One region of the Shewanella mytili genome, then DNA from elsewhere that is predicted to be linked to it. Evidence: predicted binding sites of a transcription regulator. Region 1 holds the regulator's gene; the other holds the start of a gene.
What was found. The regulator ArgR, encoded in region 1, controls arginine synthesis, uptake and breakdown. The targets are predictions, from matches to a motif close to ANTGAATANNTATTCANT.

Region 1 (4,431 bases):
CAACAGCGCCAGCGTGCTGGTGGGGGATTTCCTTTATACCCGCGCCTTCCAGATGATGACCGAGCTGGACTCCATGGTGGTGCTCAGGGTATTGGCCGACACCACCAATGTGCTGGCAGAAGGCGAAGTGTTGCAGTTGATGAACTGTAATGATCCCAGCACCACCGAAGATATTTACATGCGGGTCATCTACTGCAAAACCGCCAAACTCTTTGAGGCGGCCACCCGCCTGGCCGGTGTTTTGGCCCAAACATCAACGGAGATGGAGCAAGCCCTGGCAGATTACGGCCGCTATCTTGGCACCGCATTCCAGATTACGGACGATCTGCTGGACTATACCGCCGAAACGGAAGAATTGGGCAAAAATATCGGCGATGATCTGGCAGAGGGTAAACCCACCTTGCCGTTAATCTATGCCATGGCGCATGGCGATGAACATGCACGCCAAATCATCCGCAAGGCCATTGAAGAAGGTGATGGCTCTGAACATATCGAGATGATTGTGGAAACCCTGCACGCCTGCGGTGCGCTGGATTACACCCATCAACGGGCACTGGAAGAAGCGGACAAAGCGGTGAAAGCCATTGGCGTATTGCCTGACAGCGATTTCAAACAGGCATTAATCAGCCTTGCCAAAATTGCAGTTTCACGCAGTCATTAGTCAGCGGTTTTCACGTTTTGGATGTAAAAAAAGCGGCAATGGCCGCTTTTTTTACATCTCAATCTTCTGTTGCCGCGCAGGCTATTTTACAAAATCCACACCCAGCTGAATATCTGCCCGCAAGGTATCAAGCATGCTGTCGCGAGCCTGCACTTCAAAAGCGCTTAGCTCACCAACCGGCAATATCTGTTCAATGCCGTTTTTACCCAACACAATGGGCTGGGCAAACAGTGGGGCATCATCACTGCCGCCATCCACATAGGCGCACTCAATGACATTGGCTTCACCTTGCAGCCCTTTAATCAGCGACATGCAGAACCGGAAAGCCGCCTGACCCATGGACAAGGTAGCACTTCCTCCCCCGGCTTTGGCTTCAACCACTTCAGTACCGGCGTTTTGAATACGCTTGGTTAATTGGGCAATCTCTTCATCACTGAAGCTCACCCCTTTTACTTGCGATAGCAATGGCAAAATCGTTACGCCACTATGACCGCCGATAACATTAACATGCACATCCGCCACATTGAGCCCTTTAAGCTCGGCAATAAAGGTTTCAGAACGGATGACATCCAGCGTGGTGATACCAAACAGCCGTTTTTTATCGTACACCCCGGCGTTTTTCAGTACTTCGGCGGCAATGGCAACCGTGGTGTTTACCGGGTTGGTGATAATGCCGATTAAGGCGTTGGGGCATACCACAGCGACTTTTTCAATCAGGTTACGCACAATACCGGCGTTAATATTGAACAAATCCGCCCGATCCATGCCTGGTTTGCGGGCCACCCCCGCAGAAATCAGGACCACATCGGCCCCAACCAAAGCAGGAGACGGATCTTCCCCCGCAAAGCCTTTAACAGCCACGGCGGTGGGAATATGACTCAGATCTACAGCAACACCCGGGGTTACCGGGGCAATATCATACAGTGACAATTCAGAACCAGCGGGCAACTGAGTTTTCAACAACAGGGCGAGGGCCTGACCAATACCTCCGGCGGCGCCAAGTACAGCAACTTTCATAGTACTCTCCGTCATTCTCGGGATTTATGTGATATAGATCTTGTTTATTTTGACAAAAATCTAAGCTATTGCTCACCTCATAACAATTATCCATTAGTCACATAATGCCCGATTCCCATGTGTTGTTAACGACAAACATCACCCTCGCGATAGTGAAAATCAATGTTCCATTGATGCAGACTGCATTTTTATTCATCAAAAATGACTATTACTTGACACTCAGCGGCACTATATGCAGTATACGCCGATTAGGATGAATAGAGGCTCTGAACACATATGACCGTAACCAAGAACCAGGACGATCTGATAAGAACCTTCAAGGCGATTTTGAAAGAGGAACGCTTTGGCTCTCAGAGTGAAATCGTAAGTGCGCTGCAAAACGAAGGTTTTGCCAATATCAACCAGTCAAAAGTATCGCGGATGCTCAGCAAGTTCGGAGCGGTTCGCACCCGTAACGCCAAACAGGAAATGGTATATTGCCTGCCGGCTGAACTGGGAGTGCCAACCGCTGGCAGTCCGCTAAAAAATCTTGTGCTGGATGTGGATCACAACCAGGCCATGATTGTGGTGCGTACCAGCCCCGGTGCCGCCCAGTTGATAGCCCGTTTGCTGGACTCCATTGGCAAACCCGAAGGCATACTGGGCACTATTGCCGGCGATGACACGATTTTCATCTGCCCGTCTTGCATCAAGGCCATTGACGACACCGTGGAGACGGTCAAGTCCCTGTTTAATTATGCCGATTGAGATGGCCTGACACCGGCAACCTCACGCAGCCATTGACATCAAAACGCCCCACCAAGTCATTTCATAAAACTTGATGGGGCGTTTTCACATAAATAACCCGCAGGATAAAGCGGCGTTACTCGCTGAACTGTTCCAGAAAATCCAGCGAAGGCGCAAAGAAAGACGAGCCGGTGACCGCTTGGGTGAAGTGCATCAGATGATCATGATGCCCGTCGTTATCGCCGATAATCATGCTGCGCAGCATCTTTTCAAAATGGCTGGGGGTTTTACAGGTGGCGATAAACATCAGTCCCTGCTGTTTTACCGAGCCAAAAGGCAGGCTTTGCCGCAGGATTTCCATGGACTCGCCCTGCTCGTCTTTGAGGTTCACCCGCTTGATATGCGCGGTGAGAGGTTTGTCGGCAGATTCGTACTCAATATTGTCCTGCTTGGTACGGCCAAAAATGTCTTCCTGTTTTTTGGTAGGCAAGCGACGCCATTTACGCAGATTATGGATGTATTTCTGTACGTGGATATAACTGCCGCCACGAAAGAGTGGATCTTCATCGGCCACCAAAGCCACTTGCTGGCGATTGCGGCCCTTGGGATTTTCGGTGCCATCCACAAAGCCGGTCAGATCCCGGGCATCCATGAAGCGAAATCCGCGCTCTTCCTCTTCAAGCTCCGCCAGGCCTTCCAGCATGGTGTACACCTCGTTGGCCACCAGATGCAGAATATCCAGGCGATCGCAGCGCAAATGGAAAAACAGATCATATTCGATGGCGGGCGCGTCACGATCTTCACTTTCCATGGCCGGGAAAGGACGTAACTCACAAGGGCGGGCATCCGGATACAATGCATCCCAGTAGTTGGCGCCAATCGCCACGAAACCATTGAAGGCACTGTCTGCATATTGATCCGCCAGTTCGTAAATGTACTGGGCGATATTGGCCAGGCAAGGACGCATTTGAGCTTCCACGCCCTCGTTGGCGTTAAACATTAAATAAACAGCATGCAAGTTACTTTCAGCGCAGATACCCACTTGTTCCCGAGGCATATTCAATGTTTCCATCTATAGATCCTTTCTCAGCTTAAACCGTATTTGACACCATTATCCGTTACTTGGTCAGAAATTTACACTGAAACAAGGCACTTGGCACCCCAAGCGTTAATAACCTGCGACCTGTCCGTCTTTTCGGCTTTCTGACGCGCCACGATAAACACCGGTTTGCGGATTACGCCCGATGGCCTGATAACCGCCAAAGGCGCCCAAAGCATCCTGCAACACATGGCCTTTCTTGCTCAGCTCCCGACGGGTTTCCATGGGAAAGCCCGATTCCAGGCTCACGTATCCCCCGTCATGCATCTGCTCGCCGGTGGGCTGCGCTGAACCGCTATGCAAAATCCTCGGAGCATCTCCGGCTTCTTGCAGGTTCATGCCAAAATCAATGAGATTGATGAGGATTTGCGCATGCATTTGCGGCTGGGTCGCGCCGCCCATCACGCCAAAGCTCAGCCAGGGTTTGCCCGCTTTGGTGACAAAGGCCGGAATGATGGTATGAAACGGCCGCTTGCCCGGGGCATAGCTGTTGAAATGGCCGGGGGTAAGGTCAAATAACTGCCCACGGTCCTGCAGGACAAACCCCAAATCCGGCGGGGTCATCCCCGACCCCATACCCCGGTAGTTGCTCTGAATGAGCGATACCATGTTACCCTGGCTATCGGCGGTCGTCAGGTACACGGTATCGCCGTGTTGCAGATTGGGATTGCCCGGCGCCACACTTTTCGCCGCCTTGTTCGGGTCAATCAACTTGGCGCGCTGCTGGTTATAGGCTTCGCCAATCAGTTGCTGCACCGGGATTTGATTAAACGCCGGGTCGCCATAAAACTTGGCCCTGTCGGCAAACGCCAGCTTTTTGGCTTCAACAAACAGGTGCACATATTCGGCGCTGGTCTGGCCCATGGCCTGAAGGTTAAAAGGCTCCAGGGTTTTAAGAATTTGCAGTGCCGCAATCCCCTGCCCGTTA
Region 2 (4,431 bases), on a different contig from region 1:
GATTGGGAATGGAAATGTCATTGGCGGCAATCATGTCTATACGTTTGCGCTGCAGTTTGTCGCGGGCGTATTGCTCCAGATGATCGGTTTCCGCGGCAAATCCCACGGTGAACGGGCGGTTTTCCTGTGCCGCTACCGTAGCCAGAATATCCGGGTTTTTCACCAGTTGCAGTTGCATGGTGTCGTGGTTTTTCTTGATTTTGCTGTCAGCGGGTTCTGCCATCCGATAGTCGGCCACGGCTGCGCAGCCAATGAAAATGTCCTGTTTGGGCAGATGGGCGGTAACGGCAGAGAGCATCTGCTGGGCAGACTCCACATCAATGCGCTGCACGCCCTTGGGCGTGGGCAGATTCACCGGGCCACTGACCAGTGTGACCCTGGCGCCCATGGCGGCGGCGGCACTTGCCAGCGCAAAGCCCATTTTGCCAGAGCTATGGTTGGAGATATAACGCACCGGGTCGATTTTTTCCCGGGTGGGGCCGGCAGTGATCAGCAGTTGCTGCCCTTGTAAGAGGGGGGCAGGGGTGGCGTCAGCCTGCAAAAAGCGGCTGGCCAGTTCGGCAATTTCCAGGGGCTCCAGCATGCGGCCAGGGCCAATTTCGCCGCAGGCCTGGCTGCCGATGCCCGGTCCCCAAAGGGTAACGCCACGGCTTTGCAGCATGGTCAGGTTGTCTTGTGTTGCCGCATGTTGGTACATCTGTTGGTTCATGGCCGGGCACATGGCCACCGGCGCGGATGTGGCCAGCGCAATGGTGGTAATCAGTTCATCGGCCATACCGGCACGAAAGCGTGCCAGCAAATTAGCGGTTGCCGGTGCCACAATGAACAACTCCGCCCAGCGGGCCAGTTCAATGTGGCTCATGCCGGCTTCAGCCGCAGGATTGAGCATCTCGGTGGCTACCGGATGACCCGATACCGCTTGCAGGGTGAGTGGCGTAATAAACTCGGTGGCGCTGGCGCTCATCACCACTCTGACTTCTGCGCCCCGTTCTTTCAGTCGTCGCACCAGATCAGCGCATTTATAGGCAGCAATACCGCCGCCGATACCCAACAGGATTTTTTTGTGCATCAGACCCATAGGAAGATCCAGCTTGATGGAGTTATTGGCGCTAAACATACCATAAAGCGTACGGTCTGTCGTAGCCACGCTCGGGAAAAGTTACGCCATACTTATCTCACGATAAAGACAGGATTTGCGTTGGCAAAAGGAGTTGCAATGGCGATAAGTGACTGGCCTGACGGCGAAGGCCCACGGGAAAAAATGCTGCAACACGGCGCGGCAGGCCTTAGTGATGCCGAATTGCTGGCTGTGTTACTGCGCAGTGGCTTGCCGGGGCAAAGTGCCGTGGATATCGGCCGGGAAATGCTGCTGGCTTTCGGTTCATTACGGCAATTGCTGGCAGCCCCAGCGCAACAGGTTTGTCGTTTACCCGGTGTGGGACCGGTGAAATTCGCCCAATTACAGGCGGCTGCTGAAATTTCCCGCAGAATTTCCCGGGAAAAACTCCTGAAAGGGACAGTTTTGGCAAATCCTGATTTAACTCGTGACTATTTAATGAGACAATTGACAGACCGAGCCTACGAAGTGTTTGCCGTATTACTGCTGGACAGCCAGCACAGGGTGATCCAGTTCGTTGAACTGTTTCGGGGAACACTGGATGCGGCTTCTGTCTATCCGCGTGAAGTTGTGCGTCTGGTGTTGGAAAAACAGGCTGCAGCGGTCATTGTTTGCCATAATCATCCGTCCGGGGTGGCAGAGCCCAGTCTGGCGGATAGGCGAATTACCGAGCGATTGAAAAATGCGCTGACAACTATTGATGTTCCCTTGCTGGATCATATGGTTGTGGGCGATTGTGAGATAGTTTCTTTCGCAGAGCGGGGCTGGTTGGGGTGATCATTGGCTTGATCTTTATTCAATTATCTTGTATAACATGCGCCCTCTTTGTGCCTCGGGCGACGGCCATACGGGGTACATGAATGCTCGAGCGTTAGAAATTGTTTTTGGAGAAGATTGACATGTCTAGAGTATGCCAAGTTACTGGCAAGCGTCCGATGGTTGGTAACAGCCGTTCTCACGCTAAAAACGCAACTCGTCGTCGTTTTTTGCCTAATCTGCAGAACCACCGTTTCTGGTTGGAAGACGAAAAGCGTTTTGTTCAATTGCGCGTTTCTACTAAAGGTATGCGCATTATCGACAAGAAAGGTATCGAAGCAGTTGTTGCTGAACTTCGTGCCCGTGGCGAAAAGGTGTAATAGAAAATGGCTAAAGCTAAAGGCAACCGCGAAAAGATCAAACTGGTATCCAGCGCTAAGACCGGTCACTTCTACACTACCGATAAAAACAAGCGCAACATGCCAGAGAAAATGGAGATCAAAAAATTTGATCCCGTTATCCGTCAGCACGTTATCTACAAAGAAAGCAAAATCAAATAATTGCTTTTTTCTGTAATGCGTTGGAAAGCCCTTTAACTTCGGTTAAAGGGCTTTTTTGTTATCCGGGCCCATTTCAGAGCAATATTTCACCACTTGATTTTCCCGGCGCATGTTTGTCAGGGGATTGTCATATCTTCGCTGTATAACAAAGGGCATAAAACACCCGCAATGAAAACAAATGCTTTAAAAGTGAATTTAAATGCATTAGCATGATAGGCAATGTATCCTGTCAGCGCGCGTTTTTGGCGCTGTTATTCATTTAGTAAGAGGCCAAATAAAGGTGCGTACCACTGAATTGGTTGACTCCTTTCGTCATTCCGCTCCCTATGTTAATGCTCACCGAGGCAAAACGTTTGTTGTCATGCTGGGAGGGGAAGCTGTTGCCCATGGCATGTTCCGCTCCATCATCAATGATGTGTCCTTGTTGCACAGTCTGGGAATTAAAGTGGTGCTGGTTTATGGCGCCCGCCCCCAGATTGATGCGGCGCTGGCACAGCAGGGGATTGAGCCTGCCTATCACAACGGCGTGCGCATTACCGACGAGAATACCCTGAAGATCATCAAGCAGGTGGCGGGCTCCTTGCAGTTTGATATTACCGCCAGGCTGTCCATGAGCCTTTCCAATACTCCCATGCAGGGCGCCCAAATCAACGTGGTCAGCGGTAATTTCGTGATTGCCCAGCCGCTGGGCGTGGATAACGGCGTGGATTTTTGCCTGTCAGGCAAAGTGCGCCGCATCGATACCCAAGGCTTGAAGCATATGCTGGATACCGGTGGCATTGTGCTGATGGGGCCGATTGTGGCCTCTGTGACCGGCGAAAGTTTTAACTTGACTGCTGAAGAGGTGGCCACACAGGTGGCGATAAAGCTCAAGGCCGACAAGATCATCGGTTTTTCTTCCCGCCATGGCATTGAAGATGAGCTGGGGGATGTAATGGCGGAGCTGATGCCCAATGACGCCCAGAAAATACTCTCCAAGCTGGTGGAGCAGGCCGATGTGGACAGGGGCACCCTGGCCTTTTTGAAAGCCAGTATTGATGCCAGTCGCGCCGGTGTGCCGCGCTGCCATCTGGTGAGTTACCAGGAAGACGGTGCGTTGCTGCAAGAGCTTTTTACCCGGGAAGGCATTGGTACCCAGATAGTCACCGAAAGTGCTGAAAGACTGCGCCGGGCATCCATTACCGATATCGGTGGCATTCTTAACCTGATCCGGCCGTTGGAAGAACAAGGCGTGCTGGTGCGGCGCTCCCGTGAGCAGTTGGAGCGGGAAATTGAACAATTCATGGTGATTGAACGTGATGGCTTGGTGATTGGTTGTGCCGCACTTTATCCCTTTGAGGAAGACAATGCCGGTGAGTTTGCCTGTTTGGTGGTGCATCCCTCATATCGGGATGCGGATCGGGGCAGTTTGCTGCTGAAAAACATCATTAACCAGGCCAAGGTGCGAGGGTATGCCCATCTGTTTGCCCTCACCACCCGCAGCATTCACTGGTTTTTGGAACATGGTTTTGACATGGTGGAGGTGGATGCACTGCCACAAAAGAAAAAGCAGCTGTATAACTACCAGCGCCGTTCTAAAATCCTGCGTTTGAAGCTGTAGTCGCAGGGAATCGGATTTGTCATCTCACGGTTGGTGGTGGCAAATCCGCGCATCACGCTTTGTTTATGTTCATGAAATGCGGTTTGCTCTGCCGCCTGGGCTTAGGCGGCAAGGATGCCGGACATGGCCGTAGCCGCATCTGCACCGTTGGTGAATCTCCCCTCATTTTTTAGTCCTGTCTTGCAACGTGCTATCCGTGGCGTGGCACCTTCATGTGGCAAATTCTGTTTGACATAATATGTCTTGCCGACAACAATTGGATCTCGGTATTGTGAGACAGGGAGATGTTATGGACAGCCACTTGTTTGCTCTTGCCCCACTAGGGAAAACCGCGCATATCAGTTTCTTGGTTTTGTTTGGTGTGCTGGGGGGATTGTTGTTGTATCTATTGCTGAAGC

Region 2: argA (amino-acid N-acetyltransferase) is a predicted target of ArgR. The motif match lies at 2,622-2,639, and genes of this name have one in related genera.

Annotation. Positions count from the first base shown of each region.
Region 1 is NZ_JBKOUD010000002.1:183,793-188,223, reverse strand. Features, by position in the region: gene ispB (octaprenyl diphosphate synthase) at 1-661, shown strand, start outside; gene mdh (malate dehydrogenase) at 743-1,678, opposite strand; gene argR (transcriptional regulator ArgR) at 1,955-2,425, shown strand; gene ACIDEJ_RS03575 (Dyp-type peroxidase) at 2,541-3,476, opposite strand; gene ggt (gamma-glutamyltransferase) at 3,573-4,431, opposite strand, start outside.
Region 2 is NZ_JBKOUD010000019.1:34,696-39,126, reverse strand. Features, by position in the region: gene coaBC (bifunctional phosphopantothenoylcysteine decarboxylase/phosphopantothenate--cysteine ligase CoaBC) at 1-1,078, opposite strand, end outside; gene radC (RadC family protein) at 1,217-1,894, shown strand; gene rpmB (50S ribosomal protein L28) at 2,017-2,253, shown strand; gene rpmG (50S ribosomal protein L33) at 2,260-2,433, shown strand; gene argA (amino-acid N-acetyltransferase) at 2,714-4,033, shown strand; gene ACIDEJ_RS14225 (PH domain-containing protein) at 4,323-4,431, shown strand, end outside.